4 regions of the Brevibacillus sp. AF8 genome follow, and region 4 is predicted to be linked to each of the others. Evidence: riboswitches for the same ligand, from Rfam matches in the RefSeq annotation. Region 4 holds a riboswitch; each other region holds the start of a gene.
What was found. Region 4 has a riboswitch for cobalamin ahead of nrdI (class Ib ribonucleoside-diphosphate reductase assembly flavoprotein NrdI). Riboswitches for the same ligand answer to the same signal wherever they lie in the genome.

Region 1 (8,122 bases), on a different contig from region 4:
CATGGAGGACACTACGAAAAAACAAGCTGGCGTTGGTGGGCTTCGGGATTATTTTGTTTTTCATTGTTGTGGCGGTATTAGCTCCATGGATTGCTCCGTATCCGTACGACGAAGGTCAGCTCGTAATGAAAAACAAGCCCCCTTCCGAAGAGCATTGGTTTGGAACAGATTACAATGGTCGTGATGTGTTTAGTCGCGTTATTTATGGGGCACAAATCTCCCTGTGGGTAGGGACGTTCTCTGTCATTGGCTCCGTTCTCGCAGGGACCTTGCTCGGTCTTTTGGCAGGATATTATGGCAGATGGATTGATACGATCATTTCGCGTCTCTTTGATATTATGCTTGCATTTCCAAGTATTCTTTTGGCAATCGCTGTCGTTGCCATCTTGGGGCCTTCTTTGCAAAACGCCTTGATTGCCATTGCGATTATTAACATTCCGACATTTGGACGGCTAGTACGTGCCCGTGTATTGAGTTTGAAGGAAGAAGAATTCGTCATGGCGGCACGGGCAATCGGAATGAAAAATTCCCGGATTATCATGCAGCATATTTTGCCGAACAGTCTCGCACCAATCATTGTGACCGGGACAATGGGGATCGCAACAGCGATTATCGAAGCAGCTGCACTTGGCTTTCTTGGACTGGGAGCACAAGCGCCAGAACCAGAATGGGGAAAAATGCTCGCTGATTCACGTCAGTACATTCAGAAAGCACCATGGACCGTTATTTTTCCGGGGCTCTCTATCATGCTGACCGTTCTCGGCTTTAACTTGATTGGGGACGGCCTGCGCGATGCACTTGACCCGCGGATGAAAAGCTAGTCCAATCGCAAAAAGACAGAAGGGAATGTGATGCCGTCCTTCTGTCTTTTCTTGTTTATTCTTCTTCCATGAAGGTGCGGCACAACTGATTGAAAGCAGGAGCAGCTTTCGTGATGACTTGATGCTTTACGTTCGGGATCATTTCGAGTCTTGCTTTTGGCAATTTCATGCTAAGCGTCTGCGCATAATGGTGCATCCGTTGATCACGTTCGCCATAGGCAAGTAAAATCGGAAGCTGGATGTTGCTCAGGCGCTCTGTACATTGATATCGATGTCCGGCAGCGTAAAGGTATTTCACGCTAGTAGGATCTGTTTTGGAGGCGTGTGCCGTCCATTTTTCGCGCATTTCTGGGTTATCGACATGTGAGGAAGCAATGGAACGGGCAAGAAGAGGAACTCCGTGAAGCATCGACAACGCCTGGGCCATCCAAAATCGTCCATGTAAATACAGGTCATTCACTTCGGAAAATCCGCTCACGAGTATACCGCCTTGTGCATGATCAGGATAGCGAAGACAATATTCAAGGGCGATAGAGGCACCTTGGGAGTAGCCCAAAATAAAGGGACGCTCAATGCCGAGTGCCGGGATCAGCTTATGGAGCCGTTCTGCCAACTCCCCAATGGAAAAGGGCTTCTCCATCGGAGAACTGTCGCCATGTCCGGGTAAATCAGGGACAATGAGCTGATATGTATCTGCGAGTGTTTGCTGATAAACAAAATTGATAGAGCCGATACATGGCGCATGGATACACAATAACGGCTGGCCTTTTCCTGATATGTGAAAAGCAAACTGTTTGCCATCCTGATGGACGAGTATTTGTTCCATTTTCATTTTCACCCCACTTATAGGTTGTCCGATCCAAGGGAGATTTTTCAATTGAACTCTTCTTTTTTTGATGGGGAAGTGGTATTCTCGCAATAGAATAATTGGTGAAAGCAGGGTGAAGAAGTTGTTTCAAGAGCGCATTTCGAAGCTCCACACGTTTTTGACAGAGCAAGAGCTGAACGCGGTGTTGATTACCTCTCCCAAGCACGTCTACTATTTGACCGGATTTTTTACTGACCCGCATGAACGTTTTATGGGTCTTGTTATTCCTGCTGAGGGAAAGCCTTCCTTGATTGTACCTGCTCTTGATCGTGAAGCAGCGGCAGAAGCTTCGTTCGTTCAAGATATCCATACACATACGGATATCCAAAACCCGTATGAAATTCTCAAGCAAGTGTTGCCAGCGAACTTGGCGAAGCTCGGTATTGAGAAAAGTCATATGACTGTCGAGCGCTATGAAGCACTTGGACAAGTTGTTCTGGCGTCAAGCTATGTGGACGTGGAAGAGCCTCTCCGTGAAATGCGTTTGATCAAATCCGCGGATGAAGTGGATCGTCTGAAACACGCTGTTCAGTTGGTCGAGGATTCCTTGCGGGAGACCCTGAAGAAAGTTCAGAAAGGCATGACCGAGACAGAAATCGTAGCTGAGCTGGAATTCCAGATGAAGCGCTTGGGCGCAGAAGGCCCATCCTTTACGTCCATGGTATTGGCAGGGGAGAAGTCGGCACTTCCACACGGAAAGCCAGGAACCCGCCAGGTGCAAGAAGGCGACTTGCTTTTGTTTGATATCGGAGTAGCTGCAAACGGATATGTATCCGATATTACTCGTACCTTTGCTGTAGGCGAGATCAGTGCCCAGCTGCAAGAGATTTACGAGACGGTATTGGCGGCCAACGAAGCGGCAATTGCTGAGATTCGTCCGGGTGTGACCTTTGCGCATTTGGATAAAACCGCTCGCGATGTCATCACTGCAAAAGGCTACGGTGAATACTTCATGCACCGTCTTGGGCACGGACTTGGGATGGACGTACATGAATATCCATCTGTTCACAGCCAGAACCAAGAAGTGCTTCGACCAGGGATGGTTTTTACGATCGAGCCGGGCATCTATTTGCCAGGTGTAGGCGGCGTGCGGATTGAAGACGATGTATTGGTTACGGAAACGGGCGTTGAAATACTCACGCAGTTCCCGAAAAAACTGACTTCCATCAACTAATGAAGAAATCATAAAAATTGAATACGTATCGAATGGTGCTGGATGGCATATGCCGTCAGCTTAAAAGGGAAGTCCGGTGAGAAACCGGCGCGGTCCCGCCACTGTAACGAGGAGTGCCTAGCAAATAGCCACTGTTTTTTGGAAGACAAAAAATGGGAAGGTAGCTGGGTGTGTTGATCCGTAAGCCAGGAGACCTGCCATGCGATCCTATACAATCGACCCACGAGGATGGGGCAGATGTGGAAGCAGTCTATGAAAGGGCGCCTTTATGCCTGCTTATAGTTATATCTACGTTTGTCATGCACCTCCCGATTGAAATGGGGGGTGCTTTTTTGTGGAGGATTTGGTTCAAGCCATCATTTCCAAACAGAAAAGAGGATTACAGATGATGAAGGCAAACAAAACGCATACAGTAATAAAAGGACTAGCTTTCGGTATTATGACAGCTGCCATGCTTTTGGTTTCGGCATGCGGCTCCACTACGACAACACAGGCTCCAGCCAAAACAGAACAAACAGCTGCTCCAGCAGCAGAAGGCAAGCCAGTAACACTAACCAATAATGGTATCGAAATGACTTATCCAACAGCACCTGAGCGTGCAGTGACTTTGAACCAGCACGTCACCGAAATCATGCTGGCATTGGGCCTTGCTGATAAAATGGTCGGAACTGCTTACCTGGATGATAAAATCCTTCCTGAGTTAAAAGCAGATTACGACAAGATTCCGGTACTGTCTGACAAGTATCCTACGAAAGAAGTGCTGCTGGCAGCGAACCCAGACTTTGTCTACGCCGGATGGAAAAGTGGATTCGGCGAGAAGGGCGTAGGATCGATGCAAGATTTGGAAAAGGTTGGCATCAAATCGTATCTGCAAGCGTCATCTAGCATGCCTGGTCCGACTATCGACGATGTGTTTGCGGACATTACGAACATTGGACGCATTTTCCGTGTGGAGGACAAAGCCAATGATTTGATCCATAAAATGAAGAGTGAAATGGATCAAACCATGAGCAAAATTGGCAAGATTGACGAGCCACTAAAAGTGTTCGTGTACGACAACGGGGAAGATAAACCATTCACAGCAGCCAACAACTACATGACATCCTTAATCAAAAATGCAGGCGGTAAGAACATTTTTGACGATATTCAAAAGGGGTGGGCAGAGGTAAGTTGGGAACAAGTAGTAAGTCGCAATCCAGACGTGATTATTATCGTAGATTACGGGGACAGAACCGTCGAGCAAAAACGCAATTTCCTTTTGAGTAAAAAAGAATTGGCGGATATCCCGGCGATTAAAAATCAACGACTAATGGTATTGCCTTTGTCCGCAGCTTCTGAAGGTGTTCGAGCACCGATTGCGCTGAAAATTTTGGCGGAAGGACTCTACCCGGATAAATTCAAATAGAGTACGCCCCTTTTAAGGGAGGGAATAGCACTGCAACAGATCAAGTTACCTTATATCATCATTACTTTACTGGTCGGACTTTTCCTCTCGATTACGTTCGCAGTTACCCTGGGATCAGTAGAGATTAAGCCGACTACGGTATGGAAAATCGCCTTATCAAAAATTCCGATGTTGACCCAATGGATCGAAGTGGATTGGTCCAAAGGTGAGCAAACGATTATTTGGGATATTCGCTTTCCTCGTGTACTCTTGGGGGCAATCGTCGGCGCAGGTCTGTCTGTCGTGGGAGTAGCGATTCAATCGTTGGTTCGCAACTCCCTGGCTGACCCGTATGTGTTAGGCGTATCTTCAGGTGCTTCGGTTGGCGCTACCTCGGTAATTATTTTTGGAGCATTCAGCATGTACGGGCAGTATGCGCTATCCTTTGGCGCTTTTACAGGCTCCCTTGTGTCCATCATTCTTATTTTTACGCTATCCCGTATTGGTGGACAAAACTCGACGGTACGCCTGCTCATGGCTGGAATTGCGATATCTGCGATCTTGTCGGCCATTACCAGTCTGCTTGTTTTTTCAGCGCCAAATGAGCATGGAATTGGGACGGTTCTGTTTTGGTTAAGTGGCAGTCTGGCTGGCGGGAAATGGGAGTACCTGACGATCCCTACAATGATTGTCGTCATCTGTCTCATCGTTTTAATGGCCCAATACCGCTCGCTCAATGCGATGCTGATGGGCGAAGAGTCAGCGGGGACATTGGGGGTGAATACGGTACAATTCCGCAAGCTTCTCCTGGTGATCACGGCACTGCTTACGGGTGTGATCGTGTCCATCGCGGGATCAATCGGTTTTGTCGGATTAATGATGCCCCACATCGTCCGTGTAATGGTTGGATCAGATCACAGACGTGTCCTGCCTGTCAGCGCTTTGTTTGGCGCGATCTTTCTCATCTGGGTTGATGTAGTTGCCAGGCTTGCCTTTGCACCGGAAGAGCTGCCGATTGGTATTTTGACAGCATTGTGTGGAGGTCCATTCTTTATCTGGTTGATGCTGCGGAGTTCTTATTCCTTTGGAGGTAGCGGACGATGAATTTGCAGGTTGAGAATATATCGGTCGAACTGGTGAAAAAGGGAATCCTGCACAACGTCAGTCTGGAGGTGCGCTCTGGAGAGTTTGTGGGGCTGATCGGGCCGAATGGCAGTGGGAAGTCCACGTTGCTAAAAAGCATTTATCGCGTACTGAAGCCGCGTTCGGGATGGATCTCACTCGATGGCGACGACGTATACAAGCTAACCTCACGCCAAAACGCTCAGCGAATGGCGGCAGTACGGCAGGAGACCTCTGTCGAATTCGATTTTTCGGTGACCGAAATCGTGAATATGGGACGTGCCCCGCATAAGCGACTATTTCAGTCCGATGACGCGGAAGACGTTCGGATTTGTGAAGATGCACTACAGCGGGTAGGGATGCATACATACGCTGATCGCAGCTTTTTCAGTTTATCCGGTGGGGAGAAGCAGCGAGTGCTGATTGCCAGAGCTTTGGTGCAGCAAGCGCAGTTTCTTGTTCTTGATGAGCCGACGAATCATTTGGATGTTCGATACCAGTTGCAGGTCATGGATCTCGTCAAAACGTTGGGGATTACGGTCTTGTCTTCGCTGCATGATCTCAATATCGCAGCGATGTACTGTGATCGGCTGTACGTAATCTGTGAGGGGGAAATCGTTACATCGGGAACGCCAGAGGAGGTCTTGACACCTAATCTGATCCGGGATGTTTTCGGAGTAGAAACAGAAGTGATGACCCATCCTATTACAGGAAAAAAGCATGTGTATTTCTACTCGGAAGCGATCCGTGTAAAGCCACCTATCCAGAAGGTAATGAGTGGAGCCAATTAATAGGGTGCAAGTTGAGTTTCTTTGATTTTCATAAGAGGGGGATGCCTAGTCGGCGTCCTTTTTTGTTAAGCCGACGGCAGAAAATTCAATCTTTCCACCAGTTAGATGAAAGGGTCTCTTATTGATCAGAGGAGCCGTGCAATACGTCGCGAATTTGTTGGATATAGCCAAATTTATTTCGATCAGAAAATTCATAGAACAAGATGGGAGATGACCCGTATGACGGAAGTAACGAGAGAACAGGCGCGCAAATTTCACGACGGTGTTCACGTTTTCGATGGGCATTTTGATCTGCTGATGGATGTGGAGATTCAGCGTGGATATGGTCGAACCAAAATGATCGAGACGGAGTACTTGCCACGGTTCCAGCAGGGTGGCGTGCATTCCATTGTGGCAGCCGTGTTCGTCGAGGATGCTTTTGTACCAGAGATGAGTCTTCGCAAGGCGCTCAACCAGATCAGTGCTTTGCATGCAGAGGCGGCAGAGTCTCCCGAGCACATCGTCATCGCCAAAAATCTGGGTGATTTGCAACGGGCAAGAGCGGAGCAAAAAGTATCGTTCATTCTGTCGTTGGAAGGGGCAGAGCCACTGCATAACGATTTGAGTCTCTTGCGTGTCTTTTATGAGCTCGGAGTACGGATGATGGGGCTGGTTTGGAGTCGGCGCAACTTTGCTGGGGACGGCAGCTTTTTTGCACCGGTTCGGGAAGGGAAAAAAGGAGGCATCACCGATTTCGGTGTTCGTCTTATCGAGGAAGCGGAAAAACTGGGTATCGTCATCGATGTGAGCCATTTGAATGACGAAGGGTTCTGGGACGTGATGGAGATCGCAGAAAAACCGGTGATCGCTTCTCACTCCAACAGTCGAACAATCGTGCCGACAATGCGCAATCTGACAGATGAACAGATCAAAGCAATTGCGGAAAAGGACGGACTCGTCGGGTTGAATGCGTGTAGCATGTTTACAGCGACTAACAGTGCCGACTCAACTATCGAGAGACTGATTGATCATGTTGACTATATGAAAAAGCTTGTCGGAGCAAGGTACATCGGTATTGGCTTAGACCTGTGCGATGATTTGACGAAATATTTGCCCTTGGACAAGATTGCCAAAACGAAAGAGATGCCATTTGACGTAGTAAAAGGCCATGCGTCACTGCCGGAAATTACGCGTGAGCTATTGAAGCGCAGATACACCGATGCAGAGATCGAAGGAATCTTGGGTGGCAATTTCCTCAGAGTGTATCAGCAAGTGTGGAAGTAGATCAGGTAACAGGAGGAATGACGGGTGGCACAGACTGGGCACAAACAAGCTTTTTTTGGCTATTATCAATCTGGCATCAAGGTAGCTGATATACGCTTTGAGGATGGGGAAGTTTGGCATCGGAGCACAGGTTGGGATACGGGTGGTGCGGTTGACGGTCCGTTTTTACTACTGGCTGAAGGGGAAGCAACCTACGAGTTGCCACTCCTTACCCTGGCACAGAAGCTTCCGGAATGGGAGCGAATTGACTGGGAGAGCGAATCAGTTGTGTTTCCGGGAAGTGGAGGGCACTACCAACGCCATCTATCCATCGAAGGAACAGGGCCCACAAGGCAAAAGCAAGCTTGGGTCTGGGCGGTGCGCGAAGCAGCGCAGCCAATTGACTTGATCATTTGTGAGAACGAAGTCATCGCGTTTGTGCTGACAGGTCGTGGTGATAGTGTCGTATTGGTGAAAACAGGGTGGGAAGATTTGACTCCGCTTACGATGTGGCAAGACCCTACGCTGTCTGAAGTTAACTACGGCGTACATCATTTGGGTAGGCATGATCTAGCGATGAGAGATGGCGTTCGGCTGGCTACCGAGGTATGGCTACCCGCAGGCTTGGCGGAAGGACAGCGGGTTCCAACAATTTTCATGCGCACTCCCTATGGACGGATGGATGGCATTTTTCGCCGTTTGCCCTTTGTAGCTCGTGGA
Region 2 (8,122 bases), on a different contig from region 4:
GAGCCGGTTGGATGCACGACTACCATTTTGAAGAAAATGTACAAAGAAAACGGCGTAGACATTCCTAAAGAGATGGCTGGCTTGATGCTTTCTGCTATCATTTCGGATACGTTGCTGTTGAAATCCCCAACGTGCACGGAGCAAGATGTAGCGGCTGCTCATGAGCTGGCTGAAATCGCGGGTGTCAATCTGGAAGCATACGGCCTGGAAATGCTCAAAGCGGGGGCAGACCTGAGCGACAAAACAATCGCACAATTGCTCACATTGGATGCAAAAGAGTTCCAAATGGGCAATGCGAAAGTAGAAATCGCACAAGTTAATGCAGTGGATGTCAATGATGTACTTGCACGCCAAAGCGAACTGGAAGCAGCTATGAACGCAAACATCGCTGAAAAAGGTTTGGACCTGTTTGTATTTGTTGTAACGGATATCTTGAATAACGATTCTGTTGCAATTGCACTCGGCAGTGCAACACAAGCAGTAGAAAAAGCATACCAAGTAACATTGGTGGACAACAAAGCTGTTCTGAAGGGCGTTGTCTCCCGCAAGAAGCAAATCGTACCGGTATTGACTGATACATTCCAAGCTCTGTAAAAAAGAAAGATGGCTGCCATGCACACGATGCGGGCAGCCATTTTTTATCTTTACATGCCTTGGGTAGGGTTGTTATGCATCTGGAACAAGGTTTGCTGGGCATAAGCATCATCAGTGTAATGGGTGATGGCATGTTTATCTCTCGCTTTAAGACTGAGCAGCCCTGTTAATCCCCATCCGGCACCGACTATAGCTACAATGAAGCCGATGATATAGAGCATCGAAGTCCCCCCTTGTATGGCTTTACCTATATTTTAGCAAATAATGAAAATGAAGTAACGCCAATTTTTTGTGAAAATGTATTTGACATTGACGGTCCGTAAATGTGTACGATCAATTTGTCAGGAGGAATGAACATGGAATATACGGTGCAAAAGCTAGGACTCCTGGCGGGTGTCAGCACCCGGACGCTCCGATACTATGATGAAATTGACCTTCTCAAGCCGGCGAGAATCAATTCGTCAGGGTATCGCATTTACGGACAGCAAGAGGTTGATCGATTGCAGCAAATCCTTTTTTACCGCGAGCTGGGGGTGAGCTTGGAGGAAATCAAGGAGATCCTGGATTCACCAACCTTTGATGCTGACCGGGCACTGCTGGAGCACCGCGAGAAGCTCCTGGAAAGGCGAGCGCAATTGGATGCGTTAATCGCCAATGTCGATTTGACATTAGCACAAAGAGAGGGGACCAAAACGATGAGTGACAAACAAAAATTTGAAGGCTTCAAGCAAAAGTTGATTGACGACAACGAGGCGCAATACGGAGAAGAAATTCGTGCAAAATATGGAAGTGACCGAATCGAAAAATCGAATCAGAAGGTCAAAGGCATGACAGAAGAACAATATGCCGCGCTGGAGAAATTGAACGCAGAGCTGCACGAGACGTTGTCGCAGGCTTTTTCGACAGGCGACCCTGCTCATGAATTAGCGCAAAAAGCAGCAGATCTTCACCGTCAATGGCTGAGTTTTTATTGGGACAGCTACAGTAAGGAAGCCCACGCAGGTGTGGCCCAGATGTATGTAGATGACCCGCGTTTTACTGCTTACTATGACAAGGAGCAGCCAGGTGTAGCCGAGTTTCTCCGCGATGCAGTGGCGATTTATACGAGCAAGTAAAGAGGTTTCCAAAAAAGAAGCTGCGAGAAAGGCAGCTTCTTTGTGTTTTACGCTTCGTTATCCCCACCTACTGCGGGGAAAAGCTTTTGTCCCAAGGGTGTTGGCAAGCCATCCATGCTGACTACGTTGTTTTCCTTTTGATAAGCAAGCAGTTCCTCTTCGTCTTTCGCCAAGGTCCATTTCTGAAGGGTATCCCGTTCTTTTGAAAAGGAATAGAAGGGGATGGCCCAGCCGCAAGAAGTCTTTACTTCCTGTACGTTTACGGAAATGATTTGACGAGCGCCGGGCAGAAGAGGGAAGTCCTTTACGAGCTCATCCCACCGAGGCGTATCCGGGAGAATAACCGTTCCTTTGCCGAATAGGCGCATGATGAGAGGAGGGCCTTCAAAGGCACAAAACATAAGAGTAATCCTGCCATTTTCCTGCAGATGAGCACTGGTTTCATTTCCGCTTCCAGTCAGGTCTAAATAGGCGACCTCCGTAGGCGATATGATGCGAAAAGAATCGTACCCTTTCGGTGAAAGATTCACGTGACCATCTGTGTCCATTGGAGCAGAGGCAACAAAGAACATTCGTTGCTTCTTGATAAACGTCTCATGCTCAGGTCGTAACTCAGAAAAAAGCTGACCCATTTTTGCACCCCTCCAAGTAATGGAATTTTTTTACTGCCCTTATATTACGATAAAAATATGAAGATTTTGTGTTGTTTTTCACCAGCGCCTCCCAAATAGGTGATAAAGTGTAAATATTCTCGCAACAAAATGATTTTTGAAAAGGAGGAGCATTTACATGCAATCATCACAGCCTATTTACTTAGGGGAGCGCATCCATTTAATAGACGGTTTCGATATGGGCTGGCCAGAGCGTACGGGGACTTATGTCATCGCTGAAGAAGAACTGACTTTGGTCGAAACAGGACCAAGCCCCTCCGTCCCATACATCAAGGCCGGTCTTGCCAAGCTCGGTTATACGCCGGAACAAGTAAAATACATCATTGTGACACATATTCATTTGGATCATGCAGGAGGAGTAGGACTGTTTTTGAAGGATTGTCCAAACGCAAAGGTCGTCGTCCACCCGAAAGGTGCACGTCATCTCGTAGATCCGAGCCGACTGATCGCAGGGGCGAGAGCGGTTTATCACGATGATTTTGATCGATTGTTCGATCCGATCGTGGCAGTTTCTGAGGAGAGGCTTTTGATTCGCGGCGACGGGGATACACTGAAGATCGGAGAAAATTGCGTGTTAGAGTTTGTGGATTCGCCGGGACATGCCAATCATCATTTCAGCATCTACGATCCCGTAAGCCGCGGCATGTTCACAGGGGATACGGCAGGTGTACTTTATCCACAGCTTCAAAAGGATGGCATACACCTCGTGCTGCCATCTACTTCGCCGAATCAGTTTGACCCAGATGCCATGCTAGCGTCTCTAAGCCGTTTTGAAGCACGCAAGCTAAATCGCATTTACTTTGGTCATTATGGGATGTCTGAGCAGGTGGATGATGTGTACCGTCAAATACGTGAGTGGCTCCCCGTGTTTGTGGAGGAAGGAGAGTCAGCGATTGCTGCTGGACAAACCTATGAAGAATTGTCTCGTACGCTGTTTGAACGAATCTCGGATCATCTACAGTCACAAGGCATCAGTGGTGACCACGACGTTTTCGAAGTACTCAAGCTCGATTTGCAAGTATGCTCCATGGGCATTCTGGATTATTTGCACAAACGAGAGTAGCCTGCGAAAAGCTTTACATTTGCCTGAACCTTTTGTTCAGGCGTTTTTCATTTTTAGTTAGGCAAGAAAGTATTGGCTTACGTGTTTGTCATTCTTTTTTCATCCAAGGAATGCTATGATGTAGGATGAATCATGGACTGTGACAATTTCAAACGTAACAGCAAATAGGTGCCTCGTCTTTTCTTAAAAAGATCGGGTGAAAAGGGAAGTCGGTGAAAATCCGACGCGGTCCCGCCACTGTAAATCGGCTCGTTCCTCAGCCGTAAGCCAGGAGACCTGCCTGTTTGTTTTCGTGCCTGTTGCCTTCGCGGAAAGGATCGGCCTATTTGAGGAAGCAGACCATCCTGTCTGTTTGCCCTGAGGTGCCGATCCTTTGATTTCCGAATGGAAGCAAGGGTCGCTTTTTTTATTGGAAGGTACAGTCAATCAGACATGAAGAAAGGAAGTTCTACATATGAAACGTTCATTGCGATTCATGATCCCACTACTGGTAGCGGCGAGCCTCGCGGGTTGTGCGGGTAATGATAACAGCCAGCCAGCACCAGGTGGACAAACAGGTGCACCGCAGACAACACCGCAAGAGAGCGCGGCCGAGCAGCCTGCAAAACAAACAACGTATCCATTGACAGTCACGGATGCGACTGGAAAAGAAGTAACCTTTGCAAAAGCTCCTGAGCGAATCGTCTCAACATCACCTGCCGAGACAGAGATATTGTTCGCATTAGGCTTGGAAGATCGGATCGTAGCTGTCTCAGACTATGACGATTATCCAGAAGCGGCGAAGGCAAAGCCGAAAATTGGCGGCGTCGTCAAACCGAATGAAGAAGCCATTCTCGCTCAAACGCCGGATATGGTCGTCGGTGGGATTTCGATGGAGAAGCCAGTGGCTGACAAGCTAAAATCTCTCGGAATGCCCGTCTACATTACTCATCCGACAAAGATGGATGACATCCTTAACAATGTTTTAACAATGGGAGTTATCACGAATACACAGGAACAAGCCGAAAAAGTCGTCGCGCAAATGAAGAAAGACATCGCGTACGTTGAAGATGCAGTGAAAAATGTAAAACCGGAACAGAAGAAAAAGGTATACCTGGAATTCTCCCCAGGCTGGACAGTCGGAAAAGGCGAGTTCATGGACGAACTCATCACACTGGCTGGAGCGACAAATATTGCTTCTGACACCCAAGGCTGGAATCCGATCAGTGAAGAAAAGATTTTGCAAAACGACCCAGACGTCATTTTGTATGCGAGCGGAATTACCGATGAAAAGACCGGCGTCAAGCTGGAGGATATGATCGCGAATCGCAATGGTTGGGATAAAATGAAGGCGATTCGTGAAAAACAAATCTTTGGCATGGACCAAAATATTTTGTCCCGCCCTGGTCCGCGCATTACACAAGGCTTGATCGAAGTAGCCAAGGCGATTTACCCTGACTTGGTGAAATAAAATGAAGAAACGATTGTTCATATGGGGAGGAGTCAGTTGTCTCGTCCTGCTGGCATCAATAGTCATCAGCATCTCGATGGGGGCGGCACAACTTCCGATCTCACAAGTATGGCTCATCCTGCTCCAGCAGATCCCGGGCTTCTCTGACTGGATTGCCGTAACGTGGCCGGAGTCATCTGAGCAAATTGTCATGAAGGTTCGTTTTCCACGCGTTGTATTGGCTGTCTTGATTGGGGCTTGCTTGTCGCTTGCGGGAGCGGGCTTTCAGGGAGTTTTGCGCAATCCGCTCGCCGATCCGTTTACGATGGGCGTGGCATCAGGTTCTGCTGTCGGAGCGGCCTTTTTAATCCTGTTTGGCTTGCAAATCAGCTTTTTGGGTGCATGGAGCACGCCTGTCGTCGCATTTCTTACAGGACTGCTCAGTCTATGGATCGTACTCGGACTCGCAAACACGCAAGGAAAGCTCCAAACAGAGACCCTGATTTTGTCTGGAGTTGTGGTGCAGGCTTTTCTCGGCTCACTCGTTTCCTTTATGGTTTCGCTATCCGATCAGACGGTCAATGAGATCGTGTTCTGGCTGATGGGCAGCCTGTCATTTCGGGGCTGGGCCTTTACGTACGTCTTGATTCCGTACTTGGTCATCGGTGGAATGGTGCTGGTGAGCTATGCGCGTTCCTTGAACCTTTTTGCATTGGGCGAGCGGCAGGCTGCGCATCTCGGCGTCCATGTGGATCGAACAAAGATGGTGGTTCTGGTCGTCTCGACTCTTCTGACGGCAGCAGCGGTTTCTATCGCGGGAATTATCGGGTTCGTTGGCCTGGTGGTACCGCACCTCGTCCGTATGCTGGTTGGTCCTGACCACCGTATTTTGCTGCCGATGGCTGCGATCTGCGGTGGCATCTATGTGCTGTGGGCCGACACTCTCGCCAGAATGCTGCTAAGTCCCACAGAAATCCCGCTCGGTGTCGTGACAGCATTTCTGGGAGCACCGTTTTTCGCTTATTTATTGAAGCAAAATAAACGCTTTAGGAAGAGGTAACGTAAGCTTATGATCAATGTGCGCAGCTTGCAGAAATCGTATCAGGATACGCCAGTTTTGCACGGAATCGATTTTTGCGTGGACAAGGGAGAATTTTTTGGCATCATCGGGCCCAATGGAAGCGGTAAATCCACCTTGCTGAAAATGATTTCAGGAGTCATCAAGGCGGATGCCGGAGACATTTTGCTTCAGGAGAAAAAGCTTCTTTCCTATCCACGCAAAGAGCTTGCCAAAATACTGGCTGTTTTGGAGCAAGAGGGTCTGCCGCCAGTCGGCTTTCGTGTCCGAGAGGTGTTGGAGATGGGACGCTTTCCTTACCAAAATTGGCTGGGCGAAGAAAAGCAGGATGTCGCATCGCTCATTGATGAAATCGTACAGCTGCTGGGTCTTGAACATTTGGAAGAGCGCACACTGGATCAGTTGAGCGGTGGGGAAAAGCAGCGCGTGGCTTTGGGGAAGGCATTGATCCAGCGACCACAGGTGCTATTGCTGGATGAACCCACGACTTACCTCGATATCGGGTATCAGATTCAACTGATGGACATCGTGCGAAAATGGCAAAAGACGACGCGGGTGACGGTCATTGCTGTGCTGCACGATTTGAATCTGGCCTCCTTATACTGCGATCGTATCCTAATGCTGCATAAAGGAAAGCAGATAAGCGTTGGCACACCAAAAGACATCTTGCAAAGTGACAGAATAGAGGCTGTATACGGAACCAGACCGATTGTCATGGAGCATCCTGTTCATCATTTGCCGCAAATTATTTTGCAATCGCAAGTGTAAGGAGACAGAAGCATGATTGTACTGATTACAGGTGGAGCACGCAGCGGAAAAAGCACGTTTGCCGAAAAATACGCAGCTCATTTGGGCTCCTCGGGTGTTTACATCGCGACTGCACAAATCACTGATGAGGAAATGGAAGAGCGGATCTTGTACCATCGCGACCGCCGTTTGCAATCCAACTTTCCTTGGCAAACGATTGAGGAGCCGTACGCATTGACAGAATGGCTTGCAAAGTTGGGAGCACAAAAGGACATACAAGAACAGCAGACGGTGATTTTGGTTGATTGCTTGATCCTTTGGCTGTCCAATTGGCTGTTGTATAAAGGAGAGGAACAGCCATTTGAGAAAGTGCTCCAGCAGGTTGATGTGCTGGTAAACCAGCTAAAAGACTACCCCGGTACCGTTTTGCTGGTGACAAATGAAGTAGGCGACGGGCTCGTCCCGCAACATCCGTTGGGCCGTATGTTTCGTGACTTGGCAGGGTTGATGAATCAACGTGTGGCAACTGTTGCCGATCAAGTTTTTCTTGTCACAGCAGGGATTCCGGTGGAACTAAAAGGACAAGCTTTCCAATTTTAGCTCGGTGAAAAGACGGTTTCGAGTCGTCTTTTCACCTTTTTTGTGATATAATACAAGAAAAGCCATGGAAGGGATCAGGATACCATGCGTCCCCATAGGACGATCTGGAAACGTTTTGACCTCTCCTACATCTAGCTTCGTAGTAGTCGCTCGTCACTGAAGACGACCAATCTACTACGAAAGCGGGGCCCTTTGTATGAGTAGCGACTTATACTTGCGATGTTCCTCGGTAGTCGGTTGGTCGTCTGTGCCTAAACCGACAAAAATGCGAGGAAACCATGATGAGGAGAGCGCTGCAGTTATCTAAGCGTTACAGTATGATTTTGTTTGGAGCTTGTTTACTTGCTTTTGCGTATTATCACATTAACTTTCAGAACCATTTGTCTGAAGGTGGGTTTGTTGGCTTGGGGTTACTGGCGAAATACGCCTTTGACTTGTCGCCAGCGATGGTGATGCTTTTACTGGATATTCCACTGTTTTTGGTTGCCTGGTTAGTTAGAGGCCGCCAGTTCATTTGGGACACCATTTTTGCATCACTTGCTTTTACCATGTTTTACGATTTGTTTGAACGATTTTCACCGATTGTCATGGATATGAGCAGAATGATGCCGCTGGCGTCTGTCTTGTCCGGTGTATTGACCGGGCTGGGTACCGGATTGGTTCTGCGCTATGGAGCTGCGACAGGTGGAGACGATATTTTCTCCCTGTTGATCAGTAAGTACACGGGATTGTCCATTGGTACGGTCTTTCTTTTACTGGACGTTATTGTGCTTTGCATGTCGTTCTGGTTCGTACCGATGAAAGAGATGATGTATACCATTTTGG
Region 3 (8,122 bases), on a different contig from region 4:
TTTACGTTATTCGTGATGAAATGACATATCCCTACAAAATCCGTACAAATCTTCTTACTTTTTCAGCGAGAATCAAATCCCTCTCTTACCTAAGACGTCCAAAAGCCCTTCACGCCTTTTTGTGGCGAGAAGGGCTTCTTGGCGCAAATTTACGCCTTTCCTTTTAGGTAATCATCCTTTATCTTCTTTTCCTGTTCAGCGGTGGTCATGTCTTTCTCCAACACCTGATACATCAATTCATCCTTTACTTGGCGAGGGACTCCTTTTTCCTGATGATTTGGGACAGATGAACTCGAGACAGAGTCATGTTCCATACTGCGTACCTCCATGGCTTTTTGGGGTTAGCTTACCCGAAAGCGCCCACTCCATTCACCACACCCGCTGAACACGGAGCATTTCACGCAGTTCATTCACCGAACGCGGAATATGTCCGCCCAACTCGCGCTTCCACTGCTCAGGCAGTGCCTCCCACACATCAACGAGCAACGGCATACCCAGATGAAGGCTCTCCAGCATGGCTCTGTTTTCCAATGCCTCCTGCGGATCTCCCGCGAACACAAGCCTGCCTGCATCCATGATGCAAATCCACTCGGCCCATTCAAAGGCAATATCCATATCGTGTGTTGCCATCAAAACAGTTGTTCCTTGCCGGTGAATGGCTTCGAGCTCCCGCAGCAAATTTTTGGTCTGATAGCGATCCAAATACGCAGTAGGCTCGTCCAATAGCAAAAGCTCTGGCTCCATGACCATGACCCCCGCGAGCGCCAGCCTCCGTTTTTGTCCCAGGCTCAAATGATGAATCGGAGTTTCTGCCAGCTCTCTCAACCCGAATGCATCCAGCACCTTTTCTACCTTTGCCCGGATTACTTCCACAGGCAGCTTCTGATTGCATAAACCGTAGGATATATCTTCTGCGACCGTGCTTGCGATCAACTGATGCTCGGGATCTTGAAAGACCAAGCCCACCTTTTGCGTCATCTCTTGCAATGCGGCTCGTTTGTAGACAAGCGGTTTTCCTTTCCACAGCACTTGTCCCTGCTGTGGCTCGATGATTCCGTTTCCATGCAAGAACAAAGTCGACTTCCCACAGCCATTCCGTCCCAAAAGAACACATTTCTTCCCCTCAGGAATCCATAAGGACAGCCCTGTCAGGACAGGTCCCCGCCCTCCCGGATACGTGTACTGCAAATCGATGAACTCCAACAACCGTGATGTCATAACCGCCAACCTCCTGTCCACCACTCAAGCAGCACCAGCAGCATACAGCCTGCGATTGCCTCCCACTCATAGCGGCGCGAGCGGGAGTGGGTATGAAACGAGAGCACCTGCATGCTCTCCCCAAAGCCCCTAGCCGCCATTCCTTTGTGCAAGGCTTCGTATTTGCGCATTGCTCTGACAAACAATTGCGCAACGAGAACCCCTGCATCCCGAAGCGTCGCTCGGAAGCCGCGATGACCTCCGCGCGAACGTTGGGCAATCCAGAGCTGATGAGAAATCGTTACCAACACAAAAATAAACCGATACATGATCATTAATAAGTCAGTTACAAGGACAGGCATACGTAGCCGGCGAAGCACCTGCAAAATTTCAGCAAACGGCACGGTAAACAAAATGAAAGCAAAGCAGGATAAGCTCGCCATGGTACGCCAAAACAAGATCCAAGCTTTACTGAAGGACGACATCGGCACATAGAGCACATAAGAACCCAGCTCCCATGCTGCCGCGACCTGGACCTGCACTTCTCCTGCTCTCGCCCCTTCAACCAGTAGAGCAGGAAGCCCCGCAGCGAAAAACGAGAGCGACACGATCATAAAGGTAAAATAGATACGGACAGGAATCCGGGCATACACCACTACCCATACCGTCATCCACACAGCGACAGCCATCTGCATCCATACATGTCCTACCAGGACGAGCAGTAACAATGCGCTCGCCAGTAATAGCTTATGAGCAGGCGGCAGACGTTTCAGCCTGTTTTGATAAGAGAGAGAATCAAGCTGCAGTCCGTTCATTTTTTCCGCTTATCCAACCGGCCTTTGTACAAGCCCACGGCGTAGCCAACCACTCCCGCTCCCAACGCCGCCTGCACCGCAAACAATAGACTCTCCGTCTCTCCCCCTGGCGGCTCTATCAGCGGCTGGAACCACGGTTCGTAGTTCGGGGCGATTTCCTTGATCGCTTCCTCTGCCACGCCATCTGCGCCGCCAAATTCCGAATCCTGAACCAGCAACAGCGGGACAATAGCCAGTACGATTACTCCAATGAGTAAAAGCCAGTTCCATCCTTTTTTCACAGCGATTCCTCCCGTTTGAGCAAACGAAGCTGTGTAAGCTCTTTTGCGTTGTAAGATAACAACCAGTTCCAAACAAGAACGGTCAACAGACCTTCACTGATGGCGAGCGGTACTTGCGTGAATGCAAAAATTCCTGCGAATTTGGCAAACGAGGCCAACACTCCGCCAGATTCAGCTGGAAATGCGAGTGCCAGTTGAAGCGAAGTCACTACATAGGTAGCGAGATCAGCCAAAGCCGCCGCCGCAAAAACCGCCAGTCGCTGGCTTCCTGCCACTTTCATGATCAACCGATAGATTCCGTATGCCACCATTGGTCCTACCACTGCCATAGATACAGCATTCGCCCCTAGCGTAGTCAAACCTCCATGCGCCAATAGCAGGGCTTGAAACAAGAGCACCATGCTCCCTAGCACAGACATCGCAAAAGGTCCAAACATAATGGCACCGAGGCCCGTTCCAGTCGGGTGAGAGCTGCTGCCTGTAACCGAAGGGATTTTCAGTGCAGATAAAACAAAGGCAAACGCTCCTGCAACGCCAATTAGGAGCTTCATTTCGGGATGTTCTTTTACAATTTTGTTAATCGAGCGAATCCCAAGAATAAAAAATGGCAAGAAGACAGCCCACCAAAATAAGGCCCAGGATAAAGGCAAATACCCTTCCATGATGTGCATCGCGTGTCCTGTCTCAGGTTCATTGAGCAAAAAATACAGGACGAAGCCCGCGATCATCAGACAAGTAGATACGAGACGAGATCGATTCATGTTCATTCCTCCTTCACTCACTTTCGTTCTTTCCTCCAAACAAAAAAATCCCATCCATCAATGGACGAGATGTGCACACAAAACAACAGACTGACTAGACAGCCTCATTGCCTCGTATTCACCGCTCCTTTCCGCGAAGGTTCTGTGGGTGTGGCTACTAGGTAGGTCTCCTGGCTTCCAGATCCATGCGCTCCTTGTCCTTCCCCATACGAAAATGAGTGGTTTCCTTCTCAAAGAGAGCTCCCTGGTTACAGTGGCGGGACCGCTCGGGACTTTCACCCGATTCCCTGTTACCCTTTATGCGTCACATAAAGGCACCTAACGCCGACTATATGCAATTGACTGACAATTCATGTTTGTCCCACATCATTATACCGGATCACTACATAAATCGGAAGAATATAAGCGAAAACGCATAAGTCGATGACCCTTACAAACGGAGCCATCGACCTATGCATACTTTGTTCTATCTATTCTTTTGCGTCTACGCCAATCACTTCACTAATATGTTTAAAGCCATCGCGTTGCATGAGCTTCAGCAGTTTTTTGTTGATTTGCTTGGCGATACCTGGGCCCTGATAAATCATCCCTGTATACACCTGAACGAGACTAGCTCCTGCCCGGATTTTCGCGTAGGCGTCTTCCCCGTTATAAATACCGCCGACACCAATAATTGGTACCTTATCTCCTACTTCTTGATAAATCTCCTTCACCCAAGCCGTGGAACGCTCTGTAAGAGGTCTTCCGCTCAAGCCGCCCGCTTCCTCGGCAAATCGATGTCCGGAAACCGCCTCGCGTGACAGTGTCGTATTGGTAGCAATAATTCCGGAAATGCCTTCTTCTACAGCAGCGTGAACCACATCGCGCATGTGCTCATCTGACATGTCTGGCGCTACTTTCAACAAAATCGGCTTTTTCTTGATGGAACGCGCTTCCATTTCGGTTGCCTTTTCCCTTACTGCACGCACCAAATGACGCAAGCTCTCTGTTTCCTGCAAGTCACGCAGATTCGGGGTGTTCGGAGAGCTGATGTTAATGACGAAATAGTGACCGTATGCATAGAGCATGTCCATACATTTGCTATAGTCGACGGCCGCTTCTTCATTCGGCGTTACTTTGTTTTTCCCAATGTTAATCCCAATCGGAACATCTGAGTATGCGTAATCGACCAAATGCTGGGAAGCCAAATACGCACCATGATTGTTGAAGCCCATTCGGTTAATGACAGCTTGATGTTCCGGCAATCGGAACAATCGGGGCTTCGGATTGCCTGGCTGCCCCTGCGGCGTCAATGTCCCGATTTCCACAAATCCAAAACCAAGGGCACCCAACGCATGGTAGACTTCTGCATTTTTATCAAAACCGGCTGCAAGTCCGACTGGATTCGGAAACGTCATTCCCCACAGCTTATTCTCCAACCGCTGGTCTTTTACCTGATAGATCATCTTCAGGATGCTTTTGCCTGGAGCAGAATCCTCCACCAGCCTTAAGGCACCAATTGTCTTTTCGTGAATCTCTTCCGCATCTTGCTGGAACAGATATTTTCTTATGAGCTGATACATCGGCTGCACTCCTTACTCCGTTTCTACCTTTTTACCTCATAGTAGAATACCATACTTTTTCGGGAGGATGTAACCTTTATACGTGATACATATTTCCAGCCAAGCAGGCAAATCCTAACAGCACCACCACGCACAGGGGGATAAGTCTTTCATGAAAGTGGACGGAAAAATCGGGATTGGTCAAGCCATTATGGTGATGATGCTGACGATCGGCATTACGAACCACGTAACCGTTATCCCCCTCTTATTGAGTAAAGCCGGAAGAGATGCTTGGTTGAGCGTGTTGATTGCCGGTATCCCTTTTTCCTTCTGGGCGTACTTGCTGTTTGTGGTTAATCGAAGTACGAAGCAACAGTCTTTGCATGAATGGCTTGCGCAACGCTCAGGAAAAATCGTCAGCCATCTGTTGCTCACCCCGATCATGGTCTGCCTGTACATGATGGCCCTAACCAATCTAATCGATACCCAGACATGGACGACCGTCAACTACTTGCCTCGAACACCCGAGTGGGTGACCGCATTAGCCTTAATGGGTTTATGCATACTCGCGTCTATCGGGGGAATAACCTCCGTAGGAATCACAGCAGGAATCTTGTTGCCTGTCGTGGTTTTGCTCGGATTTTTCATCGCTTTTGGCAATATTCCTAAAAAGGATTATAGTCTTTTGTTGCCGCTTTTCCAGCATGGGTATGGTCCTCTTCTTCACGGGATGCTCTATGTAGGCGGCGGTATTTCAGAGATGTTTCTGCTGCTATTGCTCCAACCTCATGTACGTAAGCCCTTGCGCCTCGTACACTTTTTGGTCATGCTCGGCATCACGCTTCTGCTGACACTCAGTCCGTTGACAGGGGCTATTGCGGAATTTGGACCTATAGAGTCTGCGCGCCAACGCTTTCCGGCATTTGAGCAATGGCGGCTACTCACGATTGGAAAAGACATCGAGAACATGGAGTTTTTCTCCATTTTCCAATGGCTCGCTGGGGCTTTTATACGCATCACGATTTGCTTGCTGCTCTTGGGAGATTTACTCACCATCCGTACCCAAAAAGAACGCAGATTCATGATGATTTTTCTAGGCGGAAGCATGATCGCCTTTACCAGCCTCCCATACAGCGACATGCAGTTCGTATCATTTCTGACGCACGTATACTATCCGCTTTACCTAGTCATTATCGTTGTGATTACTCTCGCACTCATGCTGGTTACTCTGCGCAAGCCATCCAGACAGGAGGGAATAGGCCATGACCCTTGAAGAGGAACTGCGGGAAAAATTCGCGCATTGTGCGGACGTCGTTTTTATGCGAACAGTCACAACCGAGGACCAGCCTGTATTGATGCTTTATTGCGAAGGACTTGCAGACGTTCGTCAATTACAAGATACGGCATTGCCGCAATTGGAGCGATTCCTGGCTATTGGTGATTTGCGTTCCTTGCCTCTTTTCCCGCTTTTTACGAATCCAGAGTTGTGGGTGGAGCGACTGTTTGCAGGAGATTTGCTGATTTTCATCGGAGACTCCCCGCCATTCGCCTGGGATATCTCCAATCGGCCAGAGCGCGGTCCTGAGGAAGCCAATACAGAAATATCGATCAAAGGTCCACGCGACGGCTTCGTCGAGGATCTCTCCACGAACGTAGCTCTCATTCGCAAGCGTATGCGAACCATTACCCTGGCCTATGAGCCTTTTATTCTCGGAACACGCTCGCGTACAAGAGTTGCGATGCTGTATATCACAGATGGAGTATCTTCGGATCTCGTGGAGATGATGCGCGAGAGGCTCCTCAATTGTCGGTCAAAAAAAATCTTGAATAGCGCTATCCTGGAGAAATTACTCAGTGACAATACTCATTCGCTGTTTCCGTTAGTTGATTATACGGGACGTCCTGACTATGCAATTTACATGCTGCTGCAAGGGAAAGTGGTCGTATTGGTAGACGGCTCACCTTTGGCAATCGTAGCACCGGTTACCTTGCTCGAACTCATCAAATCTCCCGAAGATGATCAGTATCCGGTTTCTTATGTATGGTTGGAACGCATTCTGCGTTTGGGTGGATTTTGGATCGCGATTTTTCTGCCTGGCTTCTGGATTGCGCTGTCCGCTTATAATGTAGAGCAATTTCCTTTTCAATTGCTCGCTACCGTTACACAAGGCCGAAAAGGGCTGCCATTTTCCGCGCCAATGGAGCTATTTATCATCTTGTTTATCTTTGAATTTCTGCGCGAGGCAGGTGCCCGCTTGCCCAAAAACGTCGGGCAGACGCTAGCATTAGTCGGCGCACTGATTATCGGGGATGCTTCCATTCGTGCAGGACTGACATCGCCCTCAATGCTGTTTATCGGCTCCTTGACAGTCGTTGCCTCCTTTACACTGGTCAACCAGGCATTAAGCGGAGCCGTTACCGTGGCACGTTTCGCTGTTTTCTTCCTTTCCGCAACCATCGGCATGTACGGCTTTATCCTCGGGATGATTGCCATCGTATACTATTTGTCCACCTTGACCTCCTTTGGCAGATCGTATATTTTGATGGGTTCATCCAACTCCTTGTCCACCCTGTTCATTGTTTTATTCAAGTCCATGACCAGTTTTTTACGGACGAGATCGGCTAAGGGTGGCGATCCCAAATGAAATGCATGCGGATTGCTTCTGCTATGCTGCTGTTGGCAACGACTCTTCTTAGCGGCTGCTGGGACCAGAAATCGATCCAGGATCTTCGCTACTTATCTGCCATGGGCATCGATTACGTCAACAATGAGTATGTTCTATATGCCCAATCCACCGATCTGTCTACCGTCGCGAAGCAGGAGTCATCAACTACCCTTCAAGCACCACCTGCGACCATTTCGATCGGAAGAGGGAAAACACTTCAATCTGCCTTTGATAACCTGCAAAAAAACGCGCAGGTGCCCGTATTTCTAGGCTTTGTATCCTCCCTTGTATTTCATGAGCGTCTCTTGCAAAAGGGCATTATCACCTCCCATGATATTATGAATCGATACGGTCTGATTCGTTACACCAAATGGGTATTCGGAACACGGGAGCCGATTGACAAAGTGTTAAGCTCTCATTCTTTGGTCGGATTTTCTCCATTGGACTCTCTGTTGCATCAGCCAAAGGATGTTTATGAGCAACGTTCGTTTATCGAGCCGATCCAATTTTTTCGGTTTATCTCGGACTTTTGGGAGCCAGCAAACACCGTGTTATTGCCAAACATCACGCTGTACGAGCGTTCCTGGAAAGAAAATAACCGTTTTATTTCTCGTCTCTCCATCGATGGCATCCACGCCATTCATCGTGGAAATTGGCAGGGTTACTTCCCCAATCGTGATTTAATGGGGATTCGGTGGATGAATCCTGACACAAAATTTGCTGGCCTCGTTGTGAGACAAAACAACATTCCCAAAGCAACAATGCGTATCGAGCATGTCCAATTGGACATCATTCCGATTACCACCGGAGACCATCCTCGTTATCAGGTCAATGTTCGGCTTAAAGGGTTCGTTCGTGAAA
Region 4 (8,122 bases):
GTGGTAAAAATACTGCTGTACGATTTGGCATGGATTTGCTCCATCATGCCCATGAAGGCGAGAACCGCTTTTCTTTGCAGTCCATCGACATGCTCCATGATTTTCGGCATCCCTACTCCACCTTGAACCGTATCCAGCAAGGTGAGACCGCCCAATACTTTTTTATACGTGTCCCGTTCAGTTGCACTGAGCTCCATCCAGGCCATCTTGTCATCTGATAGCGGAATCTCATCATCCGTCCAGAACTGCATGATGTTTTGATTCCAAAACGTCATCGTAAAATCGTCGTCCGGCCTGTTCCAATTGACTGCTTTCATATGGCGTTCCTCTTCTCTTTTTGCTTGATGCTTTTCCTTTTATGAATCGCGTTCACTAAACCGCGCAGCTAATGCACTCTTCTACAGTCAAATGCTTCGTACGCGTATAGTAGAGTGACTTCAGACCTTTTTTCGCTGCGTAAATGTAATAGCGAGCCAGTTCTCTGGTTGAAATGTTGCTGTTCACGTGCAGCACAGTCGATATTCCTTGGTCGATGTGCTCTTGAATTTCGGCAATCAGATCAATTACTTTGAATTGATCGATCACATATGCCGATTTGTAGTAAAAATAGTTTTCCTGCGACAAGTACGGCATCGGGTAATACGTCGTAGAGTTGGCATACGTTCTCGTTTCGATATGCTCAACGATTGGCATCACGCTAGAAGTCGCATTCTGAATGTAGGAAATGCTCTGTGTCGGTGCAATCGCCAAACGATACGCATGGTAAACGCCATGCTTTTGCACCTTTTGCTGTAGCTCCGCCCAATCCTCTGGCGTCGGAATGTGCATTCCTTCAAAGAGAAGCTTTGCTTTTTCCGTCCGTGGGCTGTAGTCATTCGTCACGTACTTGTTAAAATAAGTGCCCTTTGCATATTCCGATTGTTCAAAGCCCAAGAAGGTCTTGCCTGTTTCCTTGGCAATTTCCATGCTTTTTTCCAAGGAGTAGAAGTTCATCATCATGAAAAACGTACGGGCGAAATCTCTCGCTTCTTCACTTTCGTAAGCGATTTTGTTCTTTGCCAGATAACCGTTCAGGTTCATCGCACCGAGACCTACTGAGTGCAGCTCGCGGTTAGCCTTTTGAACGCCTGGAGCGTTTTCTACACGCGTCATGTCACTTACGGCTGTAATGGCTTCGATTCCTTCGTGGACAGATTCACGGATCATTTTGCGTTCCATCACGTTGACAATATTGAGAGATGCCAGATTGCAGCTAATATCGCGACGGATGATGTCCATCTCGCCGTAATTGGTGATCGTCGAAGTCTCCTGCAGCTGGAAGATTTCCGTGCACAGGTTGGACATTTTCACCGAGCCGAGATCTTTCAGGGCATGATTGTTGTTCGCATTCGTTTTGTTCATGATGTACGGATAGCCTGATTCCATTTGGATCATCGCGATTTTGGTCAACATCTCGCGTGCGCTCATCACGGTCTTTTTCTTGATGCGATCGTTTGCCAGGAGCTCCTCGTACATGTCATCGAGGTCCATATCATCCAGATGCACGCCGTATTCTTTGTACACGGAGTACGGAGCAAACACAGTCAGTGGCTTGTTTTCCTCAGCCAGCTTGTAGAAAACGTTTGGTACGATCAGGCCGATGGACAACGTTTTGATGCGCGCTTTTTCATCTGCATTGATCTTTTTGCAATCGAGAAACTCGTTGATATCCCAGCCGAAAATGTTGTAATACGCTGCACCTGAGCCTTTGCGTTGGCCCATTTGATCCGCGTAGGAAAATGCATCTTCCAACAACTTGAGGACTGGCATGACACCTTTTGCCGCGCCCTCGACGCCTTTGATCGGCTCTCCTCGTCCGCGGAGCTTGGACAGGTTCACGGCTACCCCGCCGCCAATTTTGGATAACTGCATACAAGTGCCCAAAATAAAGTTGATAGAGTTCAGTGAATCATCCATTTCGAGCAAGAAGCAGGAGACCATTTCTCCGCGGCGGCTTTTGCCTGCGTTCAGGAAAGTTGGTGTCGCTGGTTGCAAACGTTGGTCCATCATGGATACTGTTAAACGCTTGGCGAGCTCAAAGTCACCTTGTCCAAGGGACAGTGCCACAACGGCCACCCGGTCTGGATACTGCTCCAAGTACATCGATTTATCGTTCGTTTTCAAGGCGTAATCTTTATAAAATTTGGAGATAGCCATATACGAAGCAAATTGAAAATCAGCGTCATAGGCCAAACGGAAAACTTCATCAACCTGCTCAACCGTGTATGTTTCATAGACGTTCTCATAGAAGTCATTCTCGATCAAATAGTCCATGCGTTCTTTGACACTGTTAAAAGTCATCGTGTTGGACTGCACTTCTTCCATGAAGACCGCAACCGCTTCCCGATCCTTTTCCAGTTGATAAAATCCGTCGTTGCCACGCTGCATCAGTTCGTTGTTCAGTTCAATATGCCGCAATTGCTGCCACCCCACTCGTAAATTGTTCCACGTCACGGCCGGTACCGGACAGTTCAAATTTAGAAATCACCGGAACGCCATATTGGCTCGCGATCGTATCCGCGCTTTTGGCAAAGCTGGTTCCCCAGTTGCGGTTGCCGCTGGCAGATACTCCGCGCAGATGGACATGATTTCGCTTCAGGAACGTCGCCACCTTCTCCGGCACTTGTCCGAATCCCGTCGTGTATGTGACCAAAATGAATGGCTCGTCCAGCACCATATCTTGATTAATTTCCACATGTGGCAAATTAATTTTGTTGACGAATCTTCGGACGTTTCCTGTTTTTGAATCATAAGCGATTAGCATGTCCCTCATCCTATCCTACTATTTTTACTCTGTATGTATGTTATTTAGCCAAAGTAAAAGCGCATCCGACGTTTACATGCCGAATGCGCGTGATGACTTCCATCTAGCAATTCGCCAATGCGAATTGAGCGCTCGAACACTTCCCTATCTCCCGTAGGGTAAACAGTGCAAGCGGTTAGGCAGGTCTCCTGGCTTTTGGATCATCGCTCCATTTACACCTTCCCGATCCTTCAGGATCAGTGGCATTTTTTCGCAAATGGAACTCTCTCATTACAGTGGCGGGACCGCGTCGGATTCTCACCGACTTCCCTATTAAGTCTACCAAATCTGGCTGGCAAACACCTTACCGCATCAATATGTAGTTGGTAAAACTTACTTTACCTCAATATATCGTAGGAGTCAAGCTCAGTATGGGCTCTTTTCGAAAACTAACTATTCTCCTTTTTCGGCTATTGCCAATCTCTGGTTCTCGTTCATATAATAGATTTTGTGCGTGCTGGTTAGCCTTGGGGAGATTGGAGAGTAGCCTTCATGAAAAGCACCGACTATCAACCTGTCGTCATTCCTCGTTCATACAGTAAAAACATGACCTATCAAGAGCGAGACTATCACATTTTCGTAAGTATACCTGCTGATCCCGCTCCGGAATCAGGTTTTCCCGTCATATATTTGCTAGACGGCAACTCTGTTTTTGCCACCATGACCGAAGCGATACGGATACAATCACGTGACCCTGAACGAACTGGTGTGTATCCTGCTATCGTCGTCGGGATTGGCTATCCAACGGAGGGTCCGTACCATCCTGCCCGTTTCTTTGATTACACATATGAAGTTCCAGCCTCAGAGCTTCCTTGCAACCCAAGTGGTACAGAGTGGCCTCAGATGGGGGGAGCGGAACAGTTCCTCACCTTTTTGGAGGAGGAGCTCAAACCTAGCATTGAAAATGACTTCCCCATCGATCGGACGCAGCAAGCGATTATTGGACATTCGCTAGGTGGCTTGTTTGTTTTGCATGTACTTTTGACCAAACCACATGCTTTTCAACGTTATATAGCTGGCAGTCCCTCGATTCATTGGAATGAGAGCGTGCTGCTTGCGAAGGAGAGTCAATTACCGAAGCTGCTGACAGATGATCTCGACGTCCATGCGCTCCTCAGCATTGGGGAGTTGGAAAACGATGGCCGGTTCTTGGTCAAAGAAAAATCCCTGGCGATGGTCGTACGATTATCCTCCATGGGTAAAGGTCAAATCAAGGCTTCCTTTAAAGAATTTGCTGACGAAAATCATTCGTCCGTTTTGCCAGTCCTCATTAGCTATGGACTCAAATTCGCTACGAAAAAAACTGCCCGCTAAAAACGGGCAGTTTTTGTTTATCATGATTTGCTTACTGTAGTGATAACACTCTGGTGATTTGGGGCAGCTCTTCGATGGCGGAAACAATCGTCGGTGTAATCTCTTCATCAGTCACAGAGACAAGCAGGGCATTCTTCCCTTTTTGCTCGCGCGATACATTCAACTTGGAAACATTGATTTCATACTCGGCCAGTTTTCGTGAGACATCATAAATCACGCCTGGATAATCGATATGGTGAACCAACAATCCATGGGCCCCTGGAGGTATGCGACACGCACAGTAGTTGATTTCACTGATGTACACTTCTCTCCAGTCTTGCGCAAAGGTGTACTTGTTCGCTCCAACACGCAAAATCGCCAAATGATTCGCATATTCGCCGGAGCTGTGTTGGACAGGAACCTTCATTCCGAGTCCTTCCACTAGCAGTGTTGCGATTTCCTCTTTATTCTCATGAGCAAGAATACTTAATTGTGCACCCGCTAACTCTGGCTCGAGTCTTCGAATCAGTTCAGCCAGCTCACGCAGTCCAGCATATTGGGTCATGTGATGCCTTCACTCTCCCAGTCAGGTTTATCCTTGTTATTACGGTAGAATCCATGCTTCCGGCTCTTTCTTGATGGAGGATTCGTTATCGGCACGATACCAAGCCGTCAACGTTTGCCCATCTTTCGTAAAGTGGATTCGGTAAATGGTATTGCCTTTTCCGCTGTTGGTAAAAGGACTTTCCTCCAGCGGAACCGCTGTCACTCCACCCGCGCTTACAACCCCGCCGTTCTCCTTGATGACGTTTTGGATCGTCGCCATATGCTCTTTACCCATGGAGGCCATCCCGAAATAAGAGATGATCGCCAAGAGAACTGCTCCCGCCAAAAATGAAACGATAATCACTTTTGATTTTTTCGTAGCATCCACCGAGTGCTTCCCCCGTCTATCTTAGTTCTCTTTATCGACTAAGCGTACCTTGTCAATCGTCCCTCCACCCAAGCATACTTCTCCATCGTAGAAGACAACAGCCTGACCAGGTGTCACTGCTTTTTGCGGCTGATCAAATACAACTTCTACGTTGCCATCCTCCAGCAGGTGAACGGTTACTCCCTGATCTGGCTGACGATAACGGAATTTGGCTGTACAAGAAAACGTTTCGGAAGGCTTCTTATCACTGACCCAGCTCACGTTGGTCGCCAAGAGACTCTTCGAGTACAGGCGGATATGATCAGAGCCTTCACCAACGATCAGGACATTCCGTTCCAGATCTTTGTCTACAACAAACCAAGGCTGTCCGCTCGTGCCATGACCTCCGCCAATCCCTAAGCCTTGTCGTTGACCCAATGTATAGTACATCAGTCCGTCGTGCGTACCGATGACTGCTCCATCTACGGTCTCAATATTTCCTGGTTTGGCAGGTAAGTAGTTTTGCAGGAACTCGCGGAAGTTGCGCTCCCCAATAAAGCAGATCCCAGTACTGTCCTTCTTTTTCGCTGTATAAAGTCCTGCTTTCTCTGCAATCTCCCTTACTTGCGGTTTCGGAAGATGACCGATCGGGAACATCGTTTTGGAAAGCTGTTCTTGGCCCAGTACATTCAAGAAGTAAGTCTGATCCTTGTTGTTGTCAGCGCCGCGAATCAGCTTGTACTCGCCATCGATGTACTTGACCTGCGCGTAATGGCCGGTAGCAATATAATCCGCCCCCAGATCCATGACCTTGGCGAGAAGCTCACCGAACTTGATTTCACGGTTGCACATGACATCCGGATTCGGTGTACGTCCTCGTTTATATTCATCCAAAAAATACTGGAATACCTTGTCCATGTATTCTTTTTCAAAGTTTACCGTGTAATATGGAATGCCGATCTGTTCACAGACGCGCCGGACATCCTGGAAGTCTTCTTCCGCCGTGCAGTGGCCGAATTCATCGGTATCATCCCAGTTTTTCATGAAGATGCCGATGACGTCATATCCCTGTTGCTTAAGCAGGTAAGCCGTCACGGAGGAGTCAACTCCGCCGGACATGCCGACAACGACGCGTGTATCTTCTGGTCGCTTCATAAGTCTTTCTCCTCTTATTCAATTTGTACCCTTACAGATTACCATGTTTCGCAAAACAAATCATGTTTTGTTGCACTTTTGCCCGATAGAATGAAAAAACGCCTGACGCATAGGTGGCGCCAGACGTTTGATAGCAAGGTTATGCCTGCGAAGATTCATCCTTGATTTCCGCGCGATATCCCTCGATGCTTTCTTCACGACGCTGATTTTTCGCTTCGAGGGTTGATTTTTCCTCTGCAGAAATCTCTCCAGCATGAGCCGTCAGGTAATCTTCGGACTCACGAATGTTCTCTTCCGTATTGGAAATCATCTGTTGAAGTTTTTCTGCGTTGTCAGAACGGTCATCCGGCTTCGCCATAATCGATACGCCTCCTACAAAGGGTTATATTCAACACCTTTACCATTGTGCGCCAATCATGGTTTCTTTATGTACCCGTGTTATAATAGAAGAAACGGATTAAACGAAAAAGAGGGTTTCACCTATGGCTTCCTTAGATTTGTTGGAAAGAAAGCTGCTTCGGATCATCTCTGATACAGATCCAGTCCGCCTGAAACGTCAATGGGTGAAGGGACAAAAGGTACCGGAATCCGAAGTGGAACAGCGCATGCGAATCGATCTTCTCTTGCGCAGACTCGACAAGCTCCCTGAGGCTAAGCGCCAAGAAGTGCTTGCGCTACTCAAGTGGTTTAGCTGGTAGAAGATTAGCGGATGGACGTTCCCAGACGCCACTGATCGTCTATCCGATTCATTTTCTTTATATCCACAATCGCATCATGATTCAGCGGTCCATAGATGTGTGGATACAGCAACCCGTCCTTCGCAGCCTCGTATTTGACTTCCGAAGTCGTTTTTGTTTCATCGACAACGAGTACATACAACTCCTCGTCAAACTGTGCATAGACGCGGTTTGCTACCTTTTCAAGCAGCTCGTCCCCTTTCGTCGCGTGAATAAAGCCTTCCTGCTCGTAATCGCGCGGCAAGTAGTGATCCTTGTCCATCCACTTTTCCCAGTATGCTTTTGGCACCATGCAGTAAATAATATTGTCTTGCATGTTTCTCCTCCGGTTTCGATTATTTTTTTGGCATTGCTTTGTTTAGGTGACGCATAGCTTTATCATAGAACATCTGCTCCATTCGTCCCTGATCATATCGCCATTGAACGAAGTTACGCAGAGAGTGCAAATCCACCCAGGCATCCTTTGCTTGCGGATCGCGGTCAGGTACCTCACCCGTTATTTCACCATCGTAGACAAGCTTCGCCATCTCAGTTGGATGCATACCGATCTGATAAGCGATTTGGTGCAATGCTATTTTCATGGAATCTCCCCTTGCTGTTCAAGGATACATCTTCTCTTCCGTCTATTGTCTATTGTGCCAGTCTTTTCGAATGATGCCAAGCCCCTAGCCCTAGCCCTACTCCCAAAGGATGTACCTTCCTCCCTTGCGTTTTGCTACAATGAACAGAGAATTTTAAGGAAGGGGCGGTATTCCATCATGTCAAATCAACGAAATCAACCACGAAAGAAATGGTTCCAGCGAAAACGCATCTGGATTCCCCTTCTTTTCATGGCTTTCCTCTTTCTAGGCAACAGCTCTTATCTTGCAAAAGAGCCAGAAGGCGAGCCTTTTTTACTTGCTCACCGCGGGATGGCACAAACCTTTCATATGGAGAACATCACCAATGAAACTTGTACGGCGAAACGGATTTATCCACCGGAGCATCCGTACCTGGAAAATACGATTCCGTCCATGCAGGCAGCTTTTGATGCAGGTGCGGACGTCGTCGAGCTGGATGTACAATGGACCAAAGACAATCGATTCGCCGTGTTTCATGACTGGACGCTCGACTGTCGGACAAATGGCACCGGTGTCACGAGAGATTATACCTTGGCCGAATTACAACAGCTCGACATTGGCT

Region 1: linked by a shared signal. The riboswitch ahead of KB186_RS19620 (ABC transporter substrate-binding protein) and the one ahead of nrdI (class Ib ribonucleoside-diphosphate reductase assembly flavoprotein NrdI) in region 4 are both predicted to bind cobalamin.
Region 2: linked by a shared signal. The riboswitch ahead of KB186_RS12755 (ABC transporter substrate-binding protein) and the one ahead of nrdI (class Ib ribonucleoside-diphosphate reductase assembly flavoprotein NrdI) in region 4 are both predicted to bind cobalamin.
Region 3: linked by a shared signal. The riboswitch ahead of KB186_RS17625 (energy-coupling factor ABC transporter permease) and the one ahead of nrdI (class Ib ribonucleoside-diphosphate reductase assembly flavoprotein NrdI) in region 4 are both predicted to bind cobalamin.

What each region holds. Positions count from the first base shown of each region.
Region 1 is NZ_JAGQDN010000016.1:70,235-78,356, forward strand. Features, by position in the region: gene KB186_RS19605 (ABC transporter permease) at 1-821, shown strand, start outside; gene KB186_RS19610 (alpha/beta fold hydrolase) at 877-1,647, opposite strand; gene KB186_RS19615 (M24 family metallopeptidase) at 1,772-2,863, shown strand; cobalamin riboswitch at 2,880-3,079, shown strand; gene KB186_RS19620 (ABC transporter substrate-binding protein) at 3,249-4,268, shown strand; gene KB186_RS19625 (FecCD family ABC transporter permease) at 4,293-5,351, shown strand; gene KB186_RS19630 (ABC transporter ATP-binding protein) at 5,348-6,160, shown strand; gene KB186_RS19635 (dipeptidase) at 6,380-7,423, shown strand; gene KB186_RS19640 (CocE/NonD family hydrolase) at 7,448-8,122, shown strand, end outside.
Region 2 is NZ_JAGQDN010000008.1:8,150-16,271, reverse strand. Features, by position in the region: gene KB186_RS12780 (manganese-dependent inorganic pyrophosphatase) at 1-594, shown strand, start outside; gene KB186_RS12775 (hypothetical protein) at 645-815, opposite strand; gene KB186_RS12770 (MerR family transcriptional regulator) at 951-1,709, shown strand; gene KB186_RS12765 (pyridoxamine 5'-phosphate oxidase family protein) at 1,757-2,341, opposite strand; gene KB186_RS12760 (MBL fold metallo-hydrolase) at 2,499-3,443, shown strand; cobalamin riboswitch at 3,593-3,741, shown strand; gene KB186_RS12755 (ABC transporter substrate-binding protein) at 3,898-4,893, shown strand; gene KB186_RS12750 (FecCD family ABC transporter permease) at 4,895-5,932, shown strand; gene KB186_RS12745 (ABC transporter ATP-binding protein) at 5,942-6,718, shown strand; gene cobU (bifunctional adenosylcobinamide kinase/adenosylcobinamide-phosphate guanylyltransferase) at 6,731-7,297, shown strand; gene KB186_RS12735 (YitT family protein) at 7,576-8,122, shown strand, end outside.
Region 3 is NZ_JAGQDN010000013.1:126,459-134,580, reverse strand. Features, by position in the region: gene KB186_RS17645 (hypothetical protein) at 150-314, opposite strand; gene KB186_RS17640 (energy-coupling factor ABC transporter ATP-binding protein) at 370-1,218, opposite strand; gene cbiQ (cobalt ECF transporter T component CbiQ) at 1,215-2,012, opposite strand; gene KB186_RS17630 (energy-coupling factor ABC transporter substrate-binding protein) at 2,009-2,293, opposite strand; gene KB186_RS17625 (energy-coupling factor ABC transporter permease) at 2,290-3,054, opposite strand; cobalamin riboswitch at 3,198-3,391, opposite strand; gene KB186_RS17620 (quinone-dependent dihydroorotate dehydrogenase) at 3,525-4,616, opposite strand; gene KB186_RS17615 (GerAB/ArcD/ProY family transporter) at 4,768-5,868, shown strand; gene KB186_RS17610 (spore germination protein) at 5,858-7,240, shown strand; gene KB186_RS17605 (Ger(x)C family spore germination protein) at 7,237-8,122, shown strand, end outside.
Region 4 is NZ_JAGQDN010000001.1:438,328-446,449, forward strand. Features, by position in the region: gene nrdF (class 1b ribonucleoside-diphosphate reductase subunit beta) at 1-317, opposite strand, end outside; gene nrdE (class 1b ribonucleoside-diphosphate reductase subunit alpha) at 373-2,457, opposite strand; gene nrdI (class Ib ribonucleoside-diphosphate reductase assembly flavoprotein NrdI) at 2,444-2,803, opposite strand; cobalamin riboswitch at 2,965-3,164, opposite strand; gene KB186_RS01565 (alpha/beta hydrolase) at 3,335-4,156, shown strand; gene KB186_RS01570 (ACT domain-containing protein) at 4,188-4,700, opposite strand; gene KB186_RS01575 (hypothetical protein) at 4,740-5,069, opposite strand; gene mnmA (tRNA 2-thiouridine(34) synthase MnmA) at 5,091-6,203, opposite strand; gene tlp (small acid-soluble spore protein Tlp) at 6,343-6,561, opposite strand; gene KB186_RS01590 (hypothetical protein) at 6,686-6,901, shown strand; gene KB186_RS01595 (DUF952 domain-containing protein) at 6,906-7,256, opposite strand; gene KB186_RS01600 (hypothetical protein) at 7,276-7,521, opposite strand; gene KB186_RS01605 (glycerophosphodiester phosphodiesterase family protein) at 7,699-8,122, shown strand, end outside.